One region of the Arthrobacter sp. G119Y2 genome, then DNA from elsewhere that is predicted to be linked to it. Evidence: riboswitches for the same ligand, from Rfam matches in the RefSeq annotation. Region 1 holds a riboswitch; each other region holds the start of a gene.
What was found. Region 1 has a riboswitch for thiamine pyrophosphate ahead of WKB88_RS14030 (ECF transporter S component). Riboswitches for the same ligand answer to the same signal wherever they lie in the genome.

Region 1 (7,785 bases):
CGCCGGTGGAGCTCAGCGGCCGGTTCAACCCGGTTTATGCGCTGGGCTTCGCGGTCCGCTTCTTCTACAAGCTGGTCCACGCCAGCTTCGAAGTGCTGTGGCTGTCCGTTGCTAAGGGTCCGTACATCAAGAACGCCGTGGTGGGCGTGAAACTGCGCAGCCACTCGGACCTTCTGGTCACGGCCACCGGCCACGCGCTGTCGCTGATCCCCGGTTCCCTGGTGGTGGAGGTGGACCGGTCCACCTCCACGCTGTACCTGCACTGCCTGAACGTTTCCACCCCCGAACACGCGGACAAGGTCCGCAAGGACGTCCGGGACACCGAATCCTGGCTGATCCGCAGCATCGGCACCCGCGAGGACCTGGAAGTCTTGAAGGCTGAAGAAGCGTTGTCCCGAGGAGAAGCCGCCGTGCCGGGCGGTACCGCTGCAACCAGCAAGGGAGCCCCGTCATGATGACCGTTTTTGTGGTCCTGGTGTCCATCATGCTGTCGGCCGCAGCGGCCGGTGCGATTTTCCGGATCGCCCGCGGACCGTCCATTCTGGACCGGGTGCTGGCAGCCGATGTCCTGCTGGCAATCGTTGGTGCCGCTCTCGCAACGGACATGATCGTGAACAAGAACCTCAACTTCCTGGCGCTCCTGGTGTCCGTCTCGCTGATCGGCTTCATCGGCTCCGTGACGGTTGCCCGCTTCGTTACGGACAGGAGATAACCGGTGAACCAGGAACTGAAAGACGTCATTGTCGGAGTCCTGATGCTCGGCGGTGCCCTGATGTCGCTGGCCGCAGCCATTGGCCTCACGCGTTTCCCCGACCTCATGAGCCGGATGCACGCCGCCTCCAAACCCCAGGTGCTGGGCCTGCTGCTGTTCCTGCTGGCCATGGCCGTGCAGTTTGAAAGCTGGGTCCTGCTGCCGGTCCTTGCCGTGTGCTGGCTGTTCATGCTCCTCACCGCCCCGGTCTCCGCCCACATGATTGGCCGCGCGGGTTACCGCACCAAGCACCTGCGGCCGGAGCTGCTGACGATCGACGAGCTCGACGACGTTGTGGCGCGGGCGCAGGAGCTGCTGCTGCAGGCCAACGCCGGAACCGCCGGGGATGACAGCGACAGTGAAGACCCGCGCGTGGACGACGACCCCGGCGAACACCCGCCGGCCGGCTCGCTGGACGACGACGCCGTACCCGTTACTCCGGCCCGGGCTCCCGAGGCGCAGCCCGGGGCTGTATCCGGAGCCGAAGCGGAAAACAATCAGGGCGCCCGCCGCCCGGGACACAGTCCCGAGGGCTGAGCGCCCCGAAGTAAGGCGGAGGACGCCTAGACGATTTCCGGCGTCTTCTGGTAGCGCTGGATGGCGCGCTGGGTGCCCCGGTTCGTCAGCACGCGGATGCCCTGGCTGACGGCACCGGATACGACGGCGAAGATCACCGCGGTGCGCAGGCTCACGTCCAGGACACCGTCCTTGTCGCGGGGCGGCTCGTTGCCCGTGACGCGGGTCCAGACAAAGTCCAGGATCTTGGCGGACAGGAGACCGGCGCCGATGCTGGCACCGGTGGCGAGCAGTTTGAGGATCAGGTTCATGATGCTCCTAGGGTTGAAGGCCTTTTCCCTAACCCTACCCGCCGATCCTCCCCTTCGGGCCGTTCCGTGTGTACAGTGGGAGGCGCAAACATACGACAGGGGAGCGCCTCTGCCCTTGCTCTCTGCCCGGGATTACAGCCGGTCAGAAAGAACAAGGAAAGACCAACGGCGCTGAGAGTGCGGACATCCGCAGACCCTCGAACCTGATCCGGTTAGTACCGGCGCTAGGGAGTCGAGATCTCACGGGACCTCACGGCAGTCCGCCGTGGACGGTCCCTCCCCTCCTGTACCTCAGGAGGATTTTTTTATGCAGCAGAACCGTTTCCAGCAGCAGTTGTCATCCCTCCGGCGCCCGTGGCGGGTGGTGGATATTGTGGTCGCCTCTGTGCTGGGCGTGGCAGTAGGCGTAATTTTTTGGGCCTGGTCCCTGGGCTACGCCGGCGTTGAAGCCCTGATCCTTGCTTTCCCTCCGCTCGGCGGGCTGTACACCGGCGGATGGTTGATCGCCGGCGTTCTCGGTGCGCTCATTATCCGCAAACCCGGCGCTGCAATTTACTGCGAAGTCCTCGCCGCCGCAGTTTCCGGCGTGCTGGGCACCCAGTTCGGCCTGTCAGTGCTGCTCTCCGGCTTCATCCAGGGCCTCGGCGCGGAACTGGTGTTCCTGGCGTTCCTTTACCTCCGGTACACGCTGCCCGTGGCGGTGCTGGCCGGACTTGTCTCGGGAATCTTCCTCGGCGTCAGTGAAAGCATCCTCTACAAGCCGGAATGGGCCTTCCAGTGGCAGGCGCTGTACACGCTGTTCGCCGCCGTCTCCGGAGCCGTCATTGCCGGATTTGTCTCCTGGCTGATCGCCCGGGCGCTGGCCCGCACCGGAGTGCTGGCCCCGTTTGCGTCCGGACGGGCTGCGGACGTTCGCTCCCATGCACGCGCCTAGGCGGTCCCCGGCCGGAGCTCCCGCAGCGGTCCGAGCCCGCGACTACAGCTGGCGGCACTCCGGGCGCAGCACCCCGGCCGTCTCCTCCCTGTCACTGGACATTGAGGCCGGCGAAAAGGTGCTGCTGCTCGGGGCCTCCGGCGCCGGCAAATCCACCCTGCTGCATGCCCTCGCCGGCGTGCTGGGCGAAGGGTCCGGCCCCGATGCCGCGGGCGAGGAGCACGGCACCCTGACCCTGGACGGGGAAACTCCGCTGAAGGCCCGCGGCCGGGCCGGGCTCGTGCTGCAGGATCCCGACTCCCAGCTGGTGCTCTCCCGGGTGGGCGACGAAGTGGCGTTCGGCGCCGAAAACCTCCGGGTGCCGCCGCAGGAGATTTGGGAACGGGTCCGGGCGAGCCTGGACGACGTCGGGCTCCGGGTTCCGCTGCACCATCCCACCGCAGCCCTGTCCGGCGGGCAGAAACAGCGGCTGGCTCTGGCATCGGTGCTGGCCATGCGGCCCGGGCTGCTGCTGCTCGATGAACCCACGGCCAACCTGGACCCGGCGGGAGTGCTGGAGGTCCGCGCCGCCGTCGAACGCGTCCTGGAACGCACCGGCGCCACGCTCATCGTGGTGGAACACCGCGTTTCAGTGTGGGCCGACGTCGTGGACCGCGTGGTGGTCCTGGCGGCCGACGGCGGAATCCTCGCCGACGGACCGCCCTCGAAGGTCCTCACCGATCCGTCCAACCGGGACCGCCTCCGCGCCGCGGGGGTCTGGCTGCCCGGAGTGCGGCCGGCCGTTGGCGGTCCGGCGGCCGGAACACCGGGGGAACTCCTGCTCGAAGCCCGCGGTCTCGGCGCCGGACGCTCCAAGCGGGCACCGGCTGTTGTGGGAGACGTGGACCTGGCGCTGCCGGCCGGAACCGCCCTGGGGATCACCGGTCCCAACGGGGCCGGAAAGTCCACGCTGGCGCTGACCCTGGGCGGGCTGCTGAAGCCCGTCGCCGGCGCCCTGCGTGCCGCCCCCGCACTGGCCGGTGCTGCAGGGCCCGATCCTGCGCGGTGGAAATCAACGGACCTGGTGACCCGGATCGGCACCGTTTTCCAGGAACCCGAGCACCAGTTCCTCGCGGCAACGGTGCGGGAGGAACTGGCCTTCGGACCCCGGCGCACGGGGCGGAAGTCCGAAGCGCAGGTAGCCGGGCTGGTGGCTTCCCTGGCCGACCGGCTGCGGTTGTCCGCGCTGCTGGACGCCAACCCGTTCACCCTCTCCGGCGGAGAGAAGCGCCGCCTCTCCGTCGCCACGATGATCGCCACCGACCCCGCTGTGCTTCTCCTGGACGAACCCACCTTCGGGCAGGACGCGAACACCTGGGCCGAGCTCGTGGCACTGCTCCGTACGCTGGTGGCTGACGGCACGGCGGTGGTCTCCGTGACCCACGACGCCGAATTCCTGGCTGCCCTGGGCGGCAGCCTCCTGCGGGTGGAACACGGCACCGCCCGGGCCGGAGCGCTGCTGTGAAACGCTCGGAAGAATTGAGTTTCACAGCACAGCACCAGGAACCCGCCGACCTGAGCAACCCCTCCCGGCGGCCGGCCGGAACGTTGCTGGAACGGGCCAATCCGCTGTCCAAGCTGGCTGCGGCGCTGGCTCTGACAGTGGCTGTGCTGGTGAGCGTGGACTGGATCAGTGCCTCAATAGTCCTGGCGTCCGAGCTGGTCCTGCTGCCGCTGCTGCGGATTGAGCCGCTGACGCTGCTCAAGCGCATCTGGCCGTTGCTTGTTGCTGCCCTCATCGGCGCCTACGGCACCGCACTGCTGGCCGAAAAGACCGGAGTGGTGCTGCTGGACGCCGGGCCGCTGCTGTTCACATCGGATTCGGTGGAGGCAGGCATCGCGATTGGACTGCGGGGGCTGGCGATCGCCCTGCCCGGAATCTATCTGCTGGTCTCCACGGACCCGACGGATCTGGCGGATGCGCTGGCCCAGAAGCTGCGGCTGCCGCACCGCTTCGTGCTCGGCGCGCTGGCTGCCATGCGGCTGGTCGGCCTGCTGGTCTCGGAATGGCAGACCCTGGGCATGGCCCGGCACGCACGCGGGATCGGCTCGGACGCAGGGCCGCTGGCCCGTGCCCGGTCCTTCCTCGGGCAGTCGGTGGCGCTGCTGGTCCAGGCGGTGCGCCGCGCCATTCGGCTGGCAGCGGCCATGGAGGCGCGCGGCTTTGGCAGCGGCGAGCGGACCTGGGCGCGGACGTCCGTGTTCACCGGCCTGGATATCTGGGTGGCTCTGTACGGGGTGGTGTCTGCCGGCGCTGCACTGGCTGCCGCCGTGGCGGCGGGGACGTTCAACTTCATCCTCACCTAGGCCGGCCGGGGGCCCGGCCGGGGACCCGGGGCGCCCGCGCCGGGGCGCCCCGGCGGCGGCCGTTCCCTCTCGTTAACCCTCCGTCAGCGCTTCCCGCAGCAGGGCGGTCAGTTCCTCGGTGAGAGCGGGGGAGGAACTGATCGGCGTTCCGTCGATGGAGGTAACCGGAGCCAGCAGCCGGATGCTGGAAACCAGCCACACGGCGTCGGCCTCCATCAGGTGCGCCGGCTCCAGCGGGCCGTAACCCCGGGCCCAGCCGGCTGCTTCGGCGGCGTCGAACAGGGCCCGCTGGGTGGTGCCGGGGAGGATCCCGCTCTCCAGCTCGGGGGTCAGCAGCATTTTGACGCCGTCCTCTTCCACGGCCAAAATGACGCTGGACGTCGGGCCTTCCAGGACCTTGCCGTCGGCGGAGGTGAAAATGACGTCGTCGGCGCCGTTGGCCTTCGCGTAGCGCAGGGCGGCCATGTTGACGGCGTAGGAGAGGGTCTTGGCTCCGAGGAGCAGCCACGGTGCCCGCTCCGCCAGAGTGCTGTCGTAACCGCGGTCCAGCAGCAGTACGGACACGCCGTCCGCAGTGCGTTCGCGTGTGCCGGCCGGAACGGGGGAAGCGGCAACCCACGCCGTGGGGGAGTGCGCCCCTTCAACGCCGCGGGTCAGCAGCAGCTTCACCACGGCCTCGCCCGGGCCTTCCCGCAGCACCAGTTCCGTCAGCGCTGTTGCGACGGCACGCTCCCAGGCGCCGCGCGCCGGCGGTTCAAGGTCCAGGGCGCGGGCCGAGGACGTCAGCCGGTCCAGGTGGGCGTCCATTTTGCGGGCGCTGCCGTCCACGGCCAGCATCGATTCGAAGATGCCGTCGCCTCGGGTCGCGCCGAGATCTGTGGCCATCAGCTGCGGAACGGAAGCGTCGGCCAGGCGGCCTTCGGGGAATTCGGGGTCCAAAAATACCAGAACAGTCATGTGCCCAGCCTAGTTTGCCGGTGCGGCAGACTAGGCTTGAGGATAAGGATCAGCTGATGGGAGCGTCGTGTGTGGGTGGCATTAACCGGTTCGACGCTGCCTTTGTGGATTGCCACCGCACTCACCATCCTTGACTACGCCATCCGAATCATTGCGCTGGGCGTGGTTCCCGGCAACCGGCGCCCCACCACCGCCATGGCCTGGCTGCTGTGCATCTTCTTCCTTCCGGTCCCGGGAATCATCCTGTTCCTGCTCTTCGGGAACTTCCGGCTGTCTGAACACCGGGTGAAACGGCAGGCTGAAGTCAACCGGGCCGTACGTGAGAACACCCGCGAACTCGAGGCCGAAGGCAGCCGGTATTCCGGTCCCGAGTGGGTGGTTTCCGCCACCGAGCTGAACCGCAGGCTGGGATCGTTCCCGAGCCTGGACGGCAACAAAGTGGAACTGCAGCGGGACTACGACGAATCCATCAGGGAGATGACCGAGGTGGTCCGGGGCGCGCAGAAATACGTGCACGTCGAGTTCTACATCATGAGTTACGACGCCGTCACCCGGGACTTCTTTGCCGCCCTCAAGGAAGCGGCGGCCCGCGGCGTGCCGGTGCGGCTCCTGTTTGACCACATCGGCACCCTGCGGGTGAAGGGATACCGCAAGCTGCTCAAGGAACTGCGCAGCACCGACATCCAGTGGCGGCGCATGCTGCCCATCCTTCCGGCCCGCGGCCAGTGGCGCCGCCCGGACCTGCGCAACCACCGGAAGATCCTCGTGGTGGACGGCCAGGTGGCCTACACCGGTTCGCAGAACCTGGTGGAACCGTCCTACCGCAAGCCCCGCAACCACAGGATGGGGCGCAAATGGGTGGAGCTGATGGCCCGCCTGGAGGGGCCGGTGGTTGACGAAATCAACGTGGTGTTCGCGACCGACTGGAACGCGGAAACCGACGAGAACCTGGAACGCGAACTCAGCCTCTACGAGTGGACAACGCACCCCGGTGAAGTCACCTGCCAGGTGGTGCCCAGCGGTCCCGGATTCTCCACCGAAAACAACCTCCGGCTCTTCACCTCCCTGATCTATTCGGCCTCGGACCGGATTTCCATCACCAGCCCGTACTTCGTTCCTGACGATTCGCTGCTGTATGCCATTACGACGGCGGCGCAGCGCGGCGTGCAGGTGGAGCTTTTTGTATCCGAGAAGGGCGACCAGTTCCTGGTGGACCACGCCCAGCGCTCCTACTACGAGGCGCTGCTGCGGGCCGGCATCCGGATCTATCTCTACCCGAAGCCGCTGGTCCTTCACGCCAAGCACTTCACCATCGACAACGAGGTGGCGGTGCTCGGTTCCTCAAACATGGACATGCGGTCCTTTTCGCTGAACCTGGAGGTGTCGATCATGATGTTTGACGGCGACATCGTGGCGAAAACCCGCCGGATCGAGGACACCTACCGTTCCATGTCGCGGGAGCTGCTGCTCTCCGAGTGGGTGGACCGCCCGGTCTGGCAGCGGTACATCGACAATGTGTGCCGGCTGACGGCCACGCTGCAGTAACCGGCCGGGCCGTTCCTCAGCCGGGGAACCGGGCGCCCAGTGCGCTGAGGACGCCGAAGGCCTTGGCCCGGATTTCCTCCCATTCCGCTGCCGGATCGGAGTCGGCAGTGACGGCTCCGCCCACCCCCAGCGTCAGCGAGTTTCCCTGAACCCCCAGGGTGCGGATCACCACCGAAAGATCAGCGGCTCCGGTGAGGGAAAACCAGCCGGCGACGCCGGAATAGGGGCCGCGCGGCGCACCCTCCAGCCGGTCGAGGATGGCCATGGTGCTGATCTTCGGAGCGCCGGTCATGGATCCGGGCGGGAAGGCGGCGGCAACAGCTTCAGCCCGGGACGCTTCGGGAAGCAGACGGGCATCGACGGTGCTGACCAGCTGATGGACCGTGGCGTAGCTTTCCACTGCGAACAGCCGCGGAACGGTGACG
Region 2 (7,785 bases), on a different contig from region 1:
CATCTTTTTCTGCTGGGCGGTGAGGTCCTTGGCGGAGTTTTTCTTGACCACTGTGCTCTCGTTTCTGTTGGGGATGCCGGGCGGGAGCTGCTGCCTCCGCCCGGCACCGCTGCTGTGCTTACGATTCTCCCGCGCCCGCGGCGAAAAACTCATACTCCCGGTGTGTCGATTCACGGAAGGCCGAGCGGGTGAGCTCCCGGACGTCCTCGGCGCTGCGGTCCAGCACGCGTTCCAGAATGCGCACCGCGGCTGCCGTGGACTCGTTAAAGGCGGGATCGCTGTAGGTGTTCAACCATTCGGCGTAGGGGTGGCCGGAATGGTTGGTCCCGGACAGCCGGGCGCCCACGTCCGCATAGACCCAGAAGCACGGCAGAAGGGCGCCGACCAGCCGTTCATATTCGTGGGCACCCCGAACCGGACCGGCACCGTCGGCGCTGCCCAGCAGATGCTGCAGATAGCCGCGGGTGACCGGCCCCGGTGAAGCTCCGCGTCCCGCGGCCCCCGTCTCCGGCAGCCACGAGGTGTGCAGCTCCATCTCGGTGGCCAGCGCGTCGTACGCCGCCCTGGCCCAAAACACCTGCTCTTCAAAGGCGGGAGCCAGTTCGCTGGCACGCGCCAGCGCCCGGGCGTAGCCGCGGAGATACAGGGCATCCTGTGCGAGGTAGAAGTCGAAGGCTTCCCGGTTCAGCTTTCCGCTGCCCAGGTCCCGGACGAAGTCCAGTTCATTGATTTCCGTCCGTACCGCGGCCGTCTGCTCCCAGAGCGCCCCGGTGTGCGGACCGGCCGCTTCCACGGGCGGTGTTTCCTTCACCGGTTCCTGCACCGTCCCCGCTGCCGGGAGGGGCTCCAGCCCGCGTTCCCACACCCCGTGGAAGTGGTGCACCGGCCCGTGGCCGGCACCGACGTCGAGCTCGTCGGCGTTTTCCAGCGCCTCCTGCAGCCAGGCTTTGGTCGCCGTTAGCGCCTGGTCCCAGCGGCCCAGGCGGGCATGGAACGTCGCCATGGCCGCGGACATCGAGCATCCCGTGCCGTGGGTGTTGACCGTGTCCACCCGCGGTGCCTGGACCTGCAGCACCAGGGGGTCCGCTGCGCCGGCATCCACCAGGGCATCGGGGCACCGGTCCCCCGCCAGGTGCCCGCCTTTGACCAGGACCTTGACGCCGTAGGCGGCAGAGAGGCGTTTGCCCTGTGCCAGGGCGCAGTCCCAGGACTCCGCGACCGGTTCCTGCACCAGCACGGCCAGCTCGGGCAGGTTCGGCGTCACCAGGTCCACGCGGTGCAGCAGCTGCCGCAGGGCCGCCTCCGCGCCGTCGTCCAGCAGGCGGTCGCCGCTGGTGGCAATCATGACCGGGTCCAGGACCACGGCGGGCACGCCGGCTTCCGCCAGCCACGCGTCAACGGTCTGCGTGAGATCGGTGCTGCCGAGCATGCCGATCTTCACGGCGTCAATGCCGACGTCGTCGCCCACGGCTTCCAGCTGTTCACGCAGGAAGCCGGCCGGCGGGGTGTGCACCGAGCGCACGCCGCGGGTGTTCTGGGCGACCAGCGCGGTGACGACGGCCATGCCGTACCCGCCCGTGGCCGCGATGGATTTGAGGTCGGCCTGGATTCCGGCGCCGCCGGTCGGATCGGTGCCGGCGATGCTGAGGATCCGGGGGATCCGGGGGGCCCTGCCGGCGCTCATGCGGGGCTCCCAGCATGCCAGGCCCGGACCAGATCCGCGGCTGCAGCCTGCGGATCGGCCGCTGCGCAAATGGCCGACACCACTGCGGCGCCGGTGGCACCGGCTGCCCGCAGGGCACCGATGTCCTCGCGCACGATGCCGCCGATGGCTACCACCGGCAGCGGCGCCCGCGCCGCGAACTCGGTAAATCCGCTGATTCCCAGCGGCTTCGGATGATTTGCTTTGGTGCGGGTGGGCCGGATGACCCCGGTCCCGAGGTAATCCACGGTTCCCGGCGGCAGCGCTGCGAGCGCTTCCAGATGCTCCGCGGTGTTGGCGGTCAGGCCGACGACGGCGTCCGGGCCCACGAGCGTGCGCACCAGCTCGGCGGGCAGGTCGCTTTGGCCCACGTGGACTCCGTGGACGCCGGCGCGGGCGGCCCGGGCCGCCAGGTAGATGTCCACCCGGTCATCCACCAGTACGGTGGCCCGGTTTCCTGCGGCTTCGGCGACAGCAAGGACCAGGGCGTAAAAATCAGCCGCCGAGGCGTTCTTTTCCCGTACCTGGATGGTTTCCACGCCGCCTGCCACTGCGGCCCTGACGGTCTCGACGACCCCGCGCGGCCCGCAAAGGACCGTGTCGGTCACCAGGTAAATGCCGCTGTTGCGGACGCGCTCCCGGGCCCGGGACACGTCAGCGACTCCGGCCTTCATGCGCTCACCAGCCGCTGCTTCAGGTCCTGCGCGTTGAGAGAGGCGAGGGCGTCGAGGAAGCCGACGGCGAAGCTGCCCGGTCCGGAGCAGGACTGCGCTGCCGGTTCAGCCGCAACGGTGTAAACGGCGGTTGCCGCCGCCACTGCGGCCAACTTGCCGCCGTCGCCGGCTGCGCCCAGGAATGCCGCGGTGACAGCGCCCAGCGCACAGCCGCCGCCGGTGACCCGGGTGAGCAGCGCATCACCGTTACTGACCCGCAGGGTCTGCACGCCGTCCGTGATCACGTCAGTGGGGCCCGAGACGGCGACAACGGAACCGTGTTTTTCAGCCAGCAGGAGCGCCGCCGGAAGGGCGCTTTCCGGATCGTCGGTGGCGTCGACGCCGCGGCCGCCGGACCCGAGGCCGGCCAGCGCAATGATTTCCGAGGCGTTCCCGCGGATGGCCGTCGGCCGCAGGGCCAGCAGTTCGGCCGCGAGGGCAGTGCGCACCGGCAGGCTGCCCACGGCCACCGGGTCCAGCACCCAGGGGGTTCCGGCATCATTGGCGGCTTCGGCGGCCTCCAGCATGGCCCGGCGCTGTTCCTCATGCGGGGTGCCCAAATTGATCAGCACACCCGAGGCCGCCCGGGCGAACGGTCCTGCCTCCCCCGGTATGTCGGTCATCGCCGGTGCCGCGCCCAGCGCGAGCAGAACGTTGGCGGTGAAATTTGTGACCACGGCATTGGTCAGGCACTGCACCAGGGGCGGTTCGGCGCGCAGGCGCGCCAGGAGGGTGGAAACGGTTAACGGTGTCAGGCGAATAGTCATCCGCGACATCCCTTCGCTAGTTCGAACTAGATCAGGTTCAACGGGTGTTATCTCAGCCTGTCGGCACCCCGTGTCACTGCAAAGCACTCTAGGCCATTTGCGCGCCCGTTCCCACCTGGGCCCGAGGGACCCCGGCCGGCGCTGCTCCGGCCGCCCTGCTTACGCCTGTCCGCCCGTCCGCCGGGTCCGCCGGGTCCGCCGGTTAGAGCGTGGAGTGGTCACCCAGCCGGTGATAGGTGCGGTTGTGGTAGACCAGCGGCTCATCCGGCGCCCCCGGGCTCAGGATCTCCAGGACTTCGGCAGTTACCAGTACGGAGGAGCCGACGGCGGTGCGCTCCAGGATTCGGGCGCGGAGGGCCCGCGGCACATCCCGCAGCAGCGGTTCCCCGGTGGGAAGCTCCTCCCAGGCCAGCGCCGAGGTGAAGCGTTCGGAACCCGGGCGGGCAAAAAGATCGGCCAGCCCGGCATTCCGGGCGCCCAGGAGGTGCACCACAATGGTCTCGGCAGAGGCAACAACGCCGGCTGAACCGGAGGCCGAGGCCAGCGAAAAGACCAGGATGGCCGGATCGGCCGAAACGGAAGACACAGACGATGCAGTCAGTCCCACCGGACCGGACCCGCCGTCGGTAGTAATGACGGCCACTCCCGCCGGATGGGCACGGAAGGCGTCCTTGAAATGGTCTGTGAGCATACGTCCTACGCTAGAACCTCAACAATGGTTGAGGTCAAATCGGAGCCTGCCCGCTGCGGCGACCCGCGGCCCGGCCGCAGCCGCTCATCAGTAGTCCAGGACGGGTGCACCGGTTCCCCGGCCGGCTGATTCGTCGTCGGGGTTTACAAACCGGCATTCGGCAAGCGAGAGGCAGCCGCAGCCGATGCAGCCGCCGAGGCGGTCCCGCAAAGCCTCCAAGGAGTGGATCCGGGCGTCCAGTTCCTGCCGCCACGCCAGTGACAGCCGCTGCCAGTCATTGTGATCCGGCACGGCGTCCGTCGGCAGTTCTTCCAGGGCGCGCGCAATGGTGGCCAGCGGGATTCCGGCGCGCTGGGCGGCCCGGATCACCGCAACCCGCCGGAGCACGGAGCGGTCAAAGCGCCTCTGGTTCCCCGCCGTGCGGCGGCTGGCGATCAAGCCCTGCCGCTCGTAAAAGTGCAGCGCGGAAACCGCCACGCCGCTGCGTTCCGCCACCTGGCCCACCGTCAGTTCGGACCGGGCGGAGCCGGGTGGGTCCGCTAATCCGTCGCTGCCTGCAGTCTTGCCCATATTCGCCTCCGTCCCTTCCATTATCGGTGTTCCGCGGGCGCCGCCGACATCCTGCGGGCTTTCACGGCGGGCAGCATCCGGGCTTTCTCGTCAGGACTCTGGCGGCTCCGCCGCCGGCGTGCCTACAGTGGCGCCCTGAACAGTGTCCGGGCGCCCGGTCCGGACCGGAAAGGCCGGCGTGAGCACTGCACCTCCCGCCGCCGGAACCCTGGTTTTCCTGCAGGGCACCGGCGGCCCCGATCCTGTTCCTGCCCGGATCATCCGCGAACAGTTGGTGCTGGAACCCGGTCTGGCCAACTACACCGTCCTGAATGTCGCGTGGGCCGCCGGCGCTGCTCGCGATGTCAGCGTGGTGCCGGCACTGCCGCCGCGCTACCGGGACAGCGCCGCCGCGGCGGAGCTGCCCGGGCCCGACGGCGGACGGGGCCTGGCAATGGCCGGAATGGATCTGCTGCGCGCAGCAGCGGCGCCCTGGCCTGCTGCTTCCGGGGCCGGTGCGGCCGCGGAAACGGATACGGCGGCTGCGGAGGAACGGGTGCTGGCCGGCAGCGTGCAGCGATGGGTGCTGGAGCTGGTGACCAATGCCGCCGTAGACCGACGCGTGCCGCTGACCGAAGCCGCTTCGGATTTTTCCCGCAGCATCATCTATTACCTCCGCCGCGGAGCCGACGCCCGGTCCGTCATTGCCAATGCCCTGCGCCTGTCCCCGCAGGACGCCCCGGTCATCCTGTTCGGGCACAGCCTCGGCGGGGTGGCGGCGGTGGATCTGCTGACCGGGCCGGAGTGGGACGCAGCCGGCATGCGGGTTGACCTGCTGGTCACCGCCGGCTCCCAAAGCCCGTGGCTCTACCTGCTGGGCGGGCTGGCCCTTGCCGGACCCGGAAAGCCGGGGAGCGTTCCGGTGCCGTGGCTGAACTTCTGGGATGAGCGGGATCTGCTGTCCTTTTGCGCCGAAAATGTCTTTTCCGGCGGCGCCGGGATCCGTGATGTGGAGATCACCTCGGGCGAACCGTTTCCGGCGTCGCACAGTGCCTACTTCACCGATCCGGACCTCTACCGGGCCATAGGCGAGGAGGTGGCGGGCGCGGATCCGGCCCGGGGACGCTCTGGCCCGGACGCCGGGGTTTAGTGTTCACTGGACTACATGAGAGCCATCTGGAAGGGCGCCATCGCCTTTGGACTGGTCAATGTCCCAGTCAAGGTTTACGCCGCCACCGAAGACCACGACGTCAGCCTGCACCAGGTCCACGAAAAGGACGGCGGGCGCATCCGCTATCAGCGCCGCTGCGAAATCTGCGGCGAGGTGGTGGAGTACAAGGACATCGCCAAGGCGTACGACGACGGCGAGCAGACCGTGGTGCTCACTGATGAGGACCTGGCCTCCCTGCCGGTGGAAAAGAGCCGGGAGATCGACGTCGTCGAATTCGTTCCCAGCGAGCAGGTCGATCCGATCCTCTTCAACAAGGCCTATTACCTGGAGCCGGACTCCAAGTCCACAAAGTCCTATGTGCTGCTGCGCCGGACGCTCGAGGACACCGAGCGCACGGCCATCGTACAGTTTTCGCTGCGCCAGAAGAGCCGGCTCGGTGCCCTGCGGGTCCGGGGTGACGTCCTGACCCTGCAGACACTGCTGTGGGAGGACGAAGTGCGCGAGGCGTCCTTCCCGTCCCTGGACGAGAAGGTGCGGATCAGCGCGAAGGAGCTGGAAATGTCCTCCGCCCTCGTCGATTCCTTCAGCTCGGACTTCAACCCGGCCGAATTTACCGACGACTATCAGGAACAGCTGAAGACGCTGATCGAAGCGAAGCTCGAAAAGGGCGAGGCGCTGGACACCGAGGAAACCTTTGGTGGCGAGTCCGACGACGAAGGCGGCAAGGTCCTGGACCTGATGGAAGCGCTGCGCCGCAGCGTGGAAAAAAACCGCGGCAAAAAGTCCGGCGGGACGAAATCCGGCGGCTCGGGGTCACGGTCCTCGTCCCGGCGCAAAAACGACGACGGGGAATCCAGCGAGAAGAAACCCGCGGCGCGGAAAACTGCCGCCAAAACCAAGAAGGGTGCGTAGGCCATGGCCATCACGAACTTTTTCCGCGACCGCAACGGGCGGATTCGGATTTTTGAAGCACCCAACCTTCCCATCCTTGCGTGGGCCGGGTTTGGTGCCGCGTCCATGATGGCGCTGACGCCGAAGTACCGGGACCTCATGGGCAGCCTGAGCAAAGCTTCACTGGTGATCTGGGCCCTGCTGGAGACTGCGACCGGTCAGAGCCCGTTCCGCCGGACCCTGGGCGCAGCCACACTCGCCCGGGAGGTCCTGCCCGGCGACTGACAAAGTACTGCGTCCAAAGTCCTGAGGTCGCCGAAGTCCTGAGCCGATGGCGCAGCCTGCGGTGCAGTTACTGCTTGTAGCCTTCGACCTCGCCGACCGGCCTAACTGTCGCATCGTCCGGGTTTTCGCCGGCGTCCAGGCGAGCCCGGCGCTGCCGCAGCAGGTCCCAGCACTGGTCCAGCTGCTCCTCAACCCGGCGCAGCTGCTCCATCCGGTCCTCGGGATGCTCGCCGGCAGGCGAGTCCCTCAGGGACTGTTCTTTCTCCACTAGTTCTGAAATCCGGTGCTGAATCTCGCTGGCGTCCATTCCCCTACGCTAGCCACCGCGCACGCCCGTGACCAGCACCCCGCAGCCGCCGGAGGCGGATGTACCCGGGATGCCAGGGGTCTATTGCCTTTTTCTGCAGGCCCGGGTGAAATCCGAACGGTATTAGGACGGCGTTGAACAATGGCGGTTGAACCATCACGGGTGAACAAGGGCTGGACAGCGGAAAGGACCGGCAATTGCCGGTCCTTTCCGTGGTCTTTTACGGTGTGGAGGTCCTGTTTTACGCGGTGGAGGTCCTGCCCGAAGTGGCCTGGCTGCGGCCAAACAGCAGACCCAGTCCGACCATGGCAATGCCCAAAATCAGGTGCAGCCAGTTGTCCGCGTTGTTGACGGGAACAAAGTTTCCCGCGGAGTGATGGGGAACGATCAATCCATAGATCCACAGCAGCAGGTAAACAACCCCGCCGCCGATGAGGAAAATTCGGGCCGTGTTGTTAGCCCTGGCCATGATGAGCCCGAGGAAGCCGAACAACAGGTGGACGATGTTGTGCAGAATGGACACCTGGAAAACCCCGAGAAGGACTGCCTCCGACGTATTTCCGGCGAAGTACAGGGCCTCGTAGTTCTGGGTAATTCCCGGAACGAATCCCAGAACACCGATCACGATGAAGATTAAGCCGAAGTACCAGGACGCCCGCTGGGCATTGGTGCGGCGGAGTGATCTGCCGCCGGTGGGATAGGACATAGC
Region 3 (7,785 bases), on a different contig from region 1:
AAACGGTGCGGGTCGGCAGCGGCCAGGAACCGGGCATCGGCTGCCGGGTTGCTGCCGCGCATGCCGGTGAGAAGCTGGGCTGCGAGGCGGGCAGCCAGCGGAGCCAGCAGCACCCCGTGCCGCGAAAATCCGGTGGACACCGCCACGCCGGGTACGGGCGTCCCGTCCGGCCTGCGCAGGGCGCCGAGGTACGGGCGGTCATCGGGGGTAGCGGGGCGGGCCCGGGCCATGACTTCGACCAGATCCAGGTCCGCAACTGCCGGTACGAGGGTCTGTGCGTCCCGCAGCAGGGCAAAAACACCTCCGGCGCTGGCCCCGTTCCGTCCGTCCTCGCGGGACGTGGCGCCAATGACGATCGTGCCGTCGCTGCGCGGCACCAGATAGACCGGTACGCCGTGAACCAGGCCGCGGACGGTGTGCTCGAGCAGGGGAGGCGCTCCCGCGGGCAGCCGAGTGCGCAGGATGTCCCCGTGCACGGGGCGCAGCGGCGGAGCATAGCCGGACGGCAGGCCGTGCAGCCGGCTTAGTCCGGTGCCCGCTGCCAATAGCGTCTGTGCGGCGGCAAGTTCCCTCCCGTCCTCCAGTACGACGCCGCTAACGGCTCCGCCTCCCCACAGCAGGCCGGTGGCGGAAGCTCCAATGAGCACGGCAGGGCCGCCGTCTGTCCGGCCGGAAGGACAACCCTCCGTCCCGCCGGGTGCCACCAGGGCACCGAGAAGGGCTGCGGTGAGCCGGCGGGGGTCCACCTGATGGTCGGAGGGAATGCGGAAGACGGACGAAAGGCGGGGACTGAGCGCAGGCTCCAGCGTGCGTGCGGTTCGTAGGGATACCTGCTCAACCGTTGTCCCGTAACTCATCTGCAGCAGGCGCAAATCTGCCAGCGCCTGCCGGTCGGCGGCATCGGCTCCGCAGACCAGGGTCTCGGTGCGCCGGTAACCAACGGACGCGCCCGCCGCTGCTTCCAGTGCCGAAACGAACGTCGGATATTCGGCCGCGGAGGCAGCCATCAGCGGATACAGGGGCTCTTGGCTGTACTGCACCTCGGAGGCCGGAGCCAGCATTCCCGCCGCGGCCAGAGATGCGCCGCCCCCGGGATCCGGGTCAACCACGGCAACTGTGCGGCCGCGCCGCCGCAGCTCCCAGGCTGCTGCCAAACCGATCACTCCGGCGCCGACCACTACGACGTCGACGGCGGGTGTTCCGGGGACGGAACGGGAGGGCTGGGGTGCAGGATTCACCGGGATGTCCTTTTCCTACGGCGGCATGACCCGCATCAGGTGTGGCGGTCGGCGCTTAAGCCCTCTCAGTCCCCAGAGGGACTCCCGCAGAACCGCTGCTTTACCAGCGTGTCAGGGAGCCTACCACGCCGGGAGCGGTCATCCACCGTCGCTTCGCGTCCCCGGGCGGGCTGGAAGGGCCGCCCTGCAGGGGCGAATCAGCGAATTACGATACACAAATATGCGCTAATCGCTTCGATGTGGTCTGATATCTACGTCAGTCTTAGGTAAGCCTTACCTTCCGTTAGCGATAGGAATGCAGTTGTCTCCCTCCCATCCTCCTCATGGAACCTCCCGCAGAACCCTTCTGGGCGGCGCCGGCCTGGGCTTTCTGGCCCTTGCCCTGGGCGCCTGTTCCTCCCGCGAAACGGTGGCCACCGCCGGCGGATCAGCCGGTTCACAGGGCTTCACCGTGACTGACATGCGCGGCGTGCAGGTCTCCTTTGACGCTCCCGTGCAGCGGATTGCGACGACGGTGATCCCCTCGCCTTCCATGCTCGCCGCGGTGGACGGCGGTTACGGCAAGATTGTCGGCATCAACGAGTCCACCGTCCAGGCCAACCGGCAGGGCCTGTTCGGGGAGATGTACCCGGAGTCGAAGACGACCACCACGGTTTCCCCGTCCAGCTTCACGCCGAACATTGAAACGCTCACCTCCCTGGACCCCGACGTCGTGTTCCAGTGGGCGGACCAGGGCGACGGCCTGGTGGAGCCGCTGGAAACGGCGGGCTTCAAGACCGTCTGCCTGCTCTACGGCACGCAGGAATACCTGGAAACCTGGGTCTCGCTGTTCTCGACGATCCTGGGCAAGCCGGAACGCGGCACCGAGATTGTGGACTGGATGCACGCCGAGATCGAGCGCCTCCGGCAGGAACTTTCCTCCGTGACGACCCCGGTGCGCGTGGTCCACCTGGGCCAGTCCGGAGACGGCTACTCCGCGTCGAACAAATCCTCCTACATGCACTACTGGATGGAACTGGCCGGGGGCCGGAACATGGCCGCGGACAACATCAGTGCCGAGAACGTGGTCAGCGCCGAGCAGCTCATCGAATGGGACCCCGAGGTCATCACGCTGGGAGGCTTCGACACCCGCACCCCGGCGGACGTGTACGCCGACAAGTCCCTGGCCTCCGTGTCCGCAGTGCGCAACCGCCGCGTCTACAAGGCTCCGCTGGGCGGCTACCGCTGGGAAGTCCCGTGCGCCGAATCTCCGCTGATGTGGCAGTGGGCCGCCGAGATCTTCCATCCCGGGCTCACCCGGCACAACCTCCGCGCAGCCATGCGCGAGAAGATCAGCTACCTCTACGGCTACGACATTTCAGAGACCCAGATCGACGCCGCCCTCCGCCTGGACCTGAACAGCGCAAGCACCGGCTACGAGGTCTTCAGTGCCTGAGACAAGGACGGGCACGACGACGGCGGCTGCCGCGGGTATGGCACCGGCGGCCCCGGCGGCGGCAGTCGAGGCTGCCGGCCTGCCCGTGCCGCCGTCGGCCTCTTCCCGGCCGGCCCCGCCCGAATCATCCCGCCCGCCGGCCCGCAGCCACCGGCTGCCGCTGCTGCTGTGTGTCCTGATCCTGTGCGCGGTGGCCCTGGTGTCCATGGCCGCCGGCCGGTACTGGGTGCCGCCGAACGAGATCCTGCGCATCCTCGCCAACGAGGCAACGGCACTCTTCGGCGCCGGCGGGGGAGAGGGCGCGCTGCGGCGGACCTGGACCGATCAGGAAGCCACCGTGGTGCTGGACGTACGCCTGCCGCGCGTCCTGCTGGCATTCCTGGTGGGCGGGGCGCTGTCCCTGGGCGGTGCCTGCCTGCAGGCCCTGTTCCGCAATCCGCTGGTTAGCCCGGACATCATCGGCGTCACCGCCGGAGCGTCCTTCGGCGGCGTGCTGGTGCTGACCCTTGGCCTCTCCGGCGGCTGGATGGTGGGCGGTGCGTTCGGCTTCGGCCTGGCCGCGCTCGCCGTCGTGCTGGCGCTGGGGCGGATGGGCGGAGCCGGCGGCCCGATGCTGATGATCGTGCTCGGCGGAATCGTGGTGGCCGCGTTTTTCAACGCGATGGTCTCCTTCATCACCTACACCGCCGATCCATACTCCGAACTGCCCTCGATTGTGCACTGGCTGCTCGGCTCCATTGCCGCCGCCAGCTACACCAAGGTCCTCACCGCCCTGGTCCCCGTGGCGATCGGTGCCGCCGTGGTGCTGGCGATGCGCTGGCGCTTGAACGTGCTTTCACTGGGCGACGACGACGCCGCCGCCCTGGGCGTGAACCCGCACCGCTCCCGCGTGGTCCTGCTGTGTGCAGTGGCCCTGATGACGGCCGGCACCGTGGCTGTGGCCGGCGCCGTCGGGTGGGTGGGCCTGGTGGTTCCGCATCTGGCCCGCCTTTGGATGGGACCGGATCACCGGGTGCTGCTGCCGGCGTCGCTGCTGCTCGGCGGCACCTATCTGATGCTGATCGACACCCTCAGCCGTTCCCTGTCCAGCAGCGAACTGCCGCTGGGCATCCTTACCGCCATTATCGGCGCCCCCGTTTTTGTGGTGCTGCTGGCCCGTTCCCAGAAGAAAGGCGCGCTGTCATGACCGTCGTGTCAGCCCTGACAACACCCCTGAGCGCAGCTCCGGCAACCGCGCCGGCCGCCGCTGAACCTGCGGCAGGCAGGTCAGCCGCACCGGCCGCCGCAGCCGGCCCCTTGATGTCCGTGACCGGGCTGGGCTTCCGCTACTCGCGGCTGCGCCCCTGGCTGTTCCGCGGCCTGGGCTTCGAGCTGGAACGCGGTGAAATCCTGTCCATCCTCGGCCCCAACGCACGCGGCAAAACCACCCTGCTCAAGTGCCTCTCCGGGCTGCTGACGCCCCGCGAGGGACAGATCAGCTGCGGCCCCGCCGTCGGCTACGTACCCCAGGACCACGGCGCCGGCGGCACCTCCTTCACCGTGGCCGAGATGGTGCTCATGGGCCGCAGCCGGCACCTGCGCGCCTACCAGGCCCCGCGCCGCGAAGACCACGACGCCGCTGACGCCGCCATGGAACGGGTGGGCGTCGCCGCCTGGGCCAACCGCAGCTACGCCGAACTCTCCGGCGGCCAGCGGCAGCTCGTGCTCATTGCCCGGGCGCTGGCCTCCGGATCCGAACTGCTGATCCTGGACGAGCCCGCCTCGGCCCTGGACCTGCACAACCAGTCCCGCGTGCTGACCGTACTCTCCGGCCTCGCCGCCGACGGGATGGGCGTCATCATGACCACGCACCACCCCGACCACGCCCTGCACGTCTCCCGCAATGCGCTGCTCTTTGTCGGCAGTGACGACACCCGGTGGGGGCCCACCGAAGAGCTGCTCACCGGCTCCGCACTCTCGGCGGTCTACGGATTGCCCATCTGCACCCCCACCGTGGGCACCGTCTCCGGCGACCGCGTGATTGCCGTGCCGGACTTCGGCCCCTCCTGCCGCCAGGACTGCCCCGTGACGTCCCGTTCCGGAGCCGCACAGCCTCCCCAGTCCGCAGCCGCACTGCCCTTCCGAAAGGACCTTCCGTGATTTACCGCCTGATCGGCGAAACCCCGATGCGCGGCCAGCGAGCCCCCTCGTGGCGCGGCGCACTGGACGACGTGGACGCCTACTACCTGAACGACGACGCAGCCCGCGCCCGGATCCTTTCCGCCGGCGGGCTGATCATCGGCGGCGGCGCTGACCATCTGCTCCTGGCTAAACACCGTGACGCGCTGAACGGCTTTGTCCGCGGCGGCGGCCGGGTGCTGGTAAACGGGCAGGTCGTGCAGCCGTTCATCGACGGACTGGCGCCGTGGCGGAAGCTGGAATTCCGCGGCCCGCAGGATGTGCGGCCACACTCCGTGGAGCCGCATCCGGTCTGGGACGGCGTCGACTACCGGGACCTTCACTACCGCACGGGCGTCCCCGGGACGCACAGCTACGAGCGGCTGGAGGAAATCGGCGTCGCCGGCTTCTACGGCCGCGGTTACCACCTGAACCTGCCCGACGGCGCCCGGACCGTCACCGGAATCGGCCAGTACCGGCTGCCCCTGGACTACAGCTACCGGCTCGGAGCGGGCGAAGTGCTCGTGCACGGCGGCAACGATCTGGAGAGCTTCTCCGACGAAAAGTACTCCACCCGGAAGCTCGGTCCCAACCTGGTGGCCTGGCTGGACGGCGGTTCCGGGAACGGGTCCGTTTCTGCTTCCGGGGTCCGGTCCCGCCACGACGCTGAAGGAGTCCGCGCATGAGCGTCGCAACCGCTACCGCCGCTGCGACGACCGCCGCAACCACTACCCCCGTCGCATCGACCGCCGGTGCCGCGGCTGCTGCCGGGCCCGGAAGTGCCCCGCGCATCGGTCTGCTGCACTGCGGCACCTTCCCGGCGCTGCGCACCGTGGCCGATCCGGCGCTGGCACCCTATCGCCTCGAGTCGGTCTACCTGCCCGACGCAGATCCGGCCGATCTTGCCGCCCTGGACGTGATTCTGGTGGGAGACCGCCTGCATCAGGGCCAGCTGGCCCGTTTCGCTCCCGCGGTCCGGGCGGCGCTGCAGGATCCGGCCAAGACGGTGATCGTGCTTGGCGAAAACAAGGTGGAGAACTGGCTGCCCGGTGTCGGCTACACCTTCCGCCCCACCGTGTTCTGGACCTGGCGCACCGGAGAGGACAACGGCACCCGGCTGCGGCTGCCCGGGGATCCGCTGTGGGAGTACTTCACGCCGCGCTCGGTCTCCTGGCACCACCACGGCCTGCTGCATCCGCCGGCCGGAGCACGTTCCCTGGTTGTCATGGAGGAGGACGGCACCGACTCCGGCGCCCTGCTCTACGTGGACGAGGTGAACCAGCCGGCCCGCCTGCTGGTGACCACCATGGACCCGGTCTACCACCACGGGTCCGGGTTTATGCCCGGTGCGTCCCAGTTGCTGTACTCGCTGCTGCGCTGGGTCACCGCAACGCACGGTCCGGCCTAGGAGCGGGCGCCGGAATCTTCCGGAGCTCGCGGCTAGGTCCTGGTCGCCGTCGTGCCCGGCGCCGAACCCTGCACCTTGCCGAAGTAATAGGCGAGGAAGATGCTCATGGAGACGGCTCCGGCCAGGACCGCGGCCCGCTCGCGGGCGCCGGTGGCGGTACGGCCCAGCAGGGCGGTGCCGCCGGCGGCGTTCAGCGAGCTCCACACGGCGTTGGCCACGGGGCTGGAGAGCCCGACGCCGGGCGGCGCGGCAAACGGCGTCGGAAACTCCTTCCCCTGGACCGCGCTGACCCCGTGCGGCACCGCATTGGCCAGGAGCACTCCGGCGAAGAACCTGGAAACGAGAGGCATGGGCGGTGATCCTGTCAGTGGTGGCGGGGTGCACGGGATGAAGGCAGTTGGGCCAGTGTAGGAGCCGCCTCCCAGCCTGTACAGCAGCTGCCGCAGCGTCAGCCCAGGACCAGTTTGACCGCCAGGGCAAGCATCACGATGCCGATGAGCAGATCCAGCACCTGCCAGGTGCGCGGCCTGCTGAGGGCTCCGGACAGGGCACGGGCGCCGAAACCGAGACCGGAGAACCAGAGGATGCTGCCGAGGACGGCCCCCGCGGCGAAGACCCACCGCAGGGCCTCGCCATACTGGTTGGCCAGGCTGCCCAGCAACACCACGGTGTCCAGGTAGACGTGCGGGTTCAGGAAGGTCAGCGCCAGCGTGGTGGTGATGACCGATCCGCGGGAGCGCGGCGCCTGACCGGTCAGCACGGCAGGTTTCAATGCGGACCTGAAGGACCGGACCGCGAACCAGGTTAGGTAAACCGCGCCGCCCCAGCGCAGGATGCGCAGAACCTGCGGGAAGTTTTCCACCAGAGCGCCGATACCCGCAGTTCCCGCAAGGATCAGAACGGCATCGCTCACCGCGCAGAGCACCACCACCGCAGCGACGTGCTCGCGGCGGATGCCCTGCCGCAGGACAAAGGCATTCTGCGCCCCGATGGCGACGATCAGTCCCAATCCGGTCAACAGTCCGGTACCCCAAATGCTCCACATACCTTTGACGGTAGTTCTGCACGGCGATGCAGACAAACGAAAGATTCTGAACCTGCATTAGATTTACTTCATGAACTTTGAGCATCTGCGGGCCCTGGCAGCGGTCATTGACGAGGGCACCTTCGAGGCGGCAGCGGACCGGCTGCACATCAGTCCGTCCGCGGTCAGCCAGCGGATCAAGGCGCTCGAGAAGTCGGCGGGCCAGGTGGTGGTGCGCCGGGCCGTGCCCTGCACCGCGACCGACGCCGGGTCGGCACTGCTGCGCCTGGCCCGGCAGGTGCAGCTGCTGGAAGCCGAGGCCCGGGAAGCCCTGGGGTCCGGGAGCTCGGCAGTGACCGCCACGCCCGTGGCCGTGAACGCTGATTCCCTGGCCACCTGGTTCCTGGCTGTATTTGAGGACGCCGCCGGCTGGGCGGACACCACGCTGGATCTGCATGTGGAGGACCAGGACCACAGCAGCCGGCTGCTGCGGCAGGGCGACGTGCTGGGCGCAGTGACGTCC

Region 2: it holds a riboswitch for thiamine pyrophosphate, as region 1 does, so the genes downstream of both, thiM (hydroxyethylthiazole kinase) here and WKB88_RS14030 (ECF transporter S component) in region 1, are expected to answer to the same signal.
Region 3: it holds a riboswitch for thiamine pyrophosphate, as region 1 does, so the genes downstream of both, WKB88_RS14995 (FAD-dependent oxidoreductase) here and WKB88_RS14030 (ECF transporter S component) in region 1, are expected to answer to the same signal.

What each region holds. Positions count from the first base shown of each region.
Region 1 is NZ_JBBPFS010000006.1:82,727-90,511, forward strand. It holds gene WKB88_RS14010 (Na+/H+ antiporter subunit E) at 1-455, shown strand, start outside; gene WKB88_RS14015 (monovalent cation/H+ antiporter complex subunit F) at 452-712, shown strand; partial or broken gene mnhG (monovalent cation/H(+) antiporter subunit G) at 716-1,057, shown strand; gene WKB88_RS14025 (DUF4235 domain-containing protein) at 1,315-1,578, opposite strand; TPP riboswitch at 1,666-1,826, shown strand; gene WKB88_RS14030 (ECF transporter S component) at 1,886-2,512, shown strand; gene WKB88_RS14035 (ABC transporter ATP-binding protein) at 2,499-4,016, shown strand; gene WKB88_RS14040 (energy-coupling factor transporter transmembrane component T family protein) at 4,067-4,858, shown strand; gene WKB88_RS14045 (aminodeoxychorismate lyase) at 4,931-5,815, opposite strand; gene cls (cardiolipin synthase) at 5,885-7,360, shown strand; gene WKB88_RS14055 (chorismate-binding protein) at 7,377-7,785, opposite strand, start outside.
Region 2 is NZ_JBBPFS010000004.1:333,428-341,212, reverse strand. It holds gene WKB88_RS10930 (PLDc N-terminal domain-containing protein) at 1-51, opposite strand, end outside; gene WKB88_RS10925 (bifunctional hydroxymethylpyrimidine kinase/phosphomethylpyrimidine kinase) at 119-1,684, opposite strand; gene thiE (thiamine phosphate synthase) at 1,681-2,376, opposite strand; gene thiM (hydroxyethylthiazole kinase) at 2,373-3,191, opposite strand; TPP riboswitch at 3,174-3,263, opposite strand; gene WKB88_RS10910 (flavin reductase family protein) at 3,385-3,873, opposite strand; gene soxR (redox-sensitive transcriptional activator SoxR) at 3,961-4,443, opposite strand; gene WKB88_RS10900 (hypothetical protein) at 4,622-5,572, shown strand; gene ku (non-homologous end joining protein Ku) at 5,588-6,505, shown strand; gene WKB88_RS10890 (hypothetical protein) at 6,509-6,769, shown strand; gene WKB88_RS10885 (DUF2630 family protein) at 6,837-7,076, opposite strand; gene WKB88_RS10880 (DUF4383 domain-containing protein) at 7,318-7,782, opposite strand.
Region 3 is NZ_JBBPFS010000007.1:35,155-42,939, forward strand. It holds gene WKB88_RS14995 (FAD-dependent oxidoreductase) at 1-1,238, opposite strand, end outside; TPP riboswitch at 1,233-1,336, opposite strand; gene WKB88_RS15000 (ABC transporter substrate-binding protein) at 1,534-2,673, shown strand; gene WKB88_RS15005 (FecCD family ABC transporter permease) at 2,666-3,859, shown strand; gene WKB88_RS15010 (ABC transporter ATP-binding protein) at 3,856-4,812, shown strand; gene WKB88_RS15015 (hypothetical protein) at 4,809-5,516, shown strand; gene WKB88_RS15020 (hypothetical protein) at 5,513-6,238, shown strand; gene WKB88_RS15025 (hypothetical protein) at 6,271-6,588, opposite strand; gene WKB88_RS15030 (LysE/ArgO family amino acid transporter) at 6,687-7,283, opposite strand; gene WKB88_RS15035 (LysR family transcriptional regulator ArgP) at 7,354-7,785, shown strand, end outside.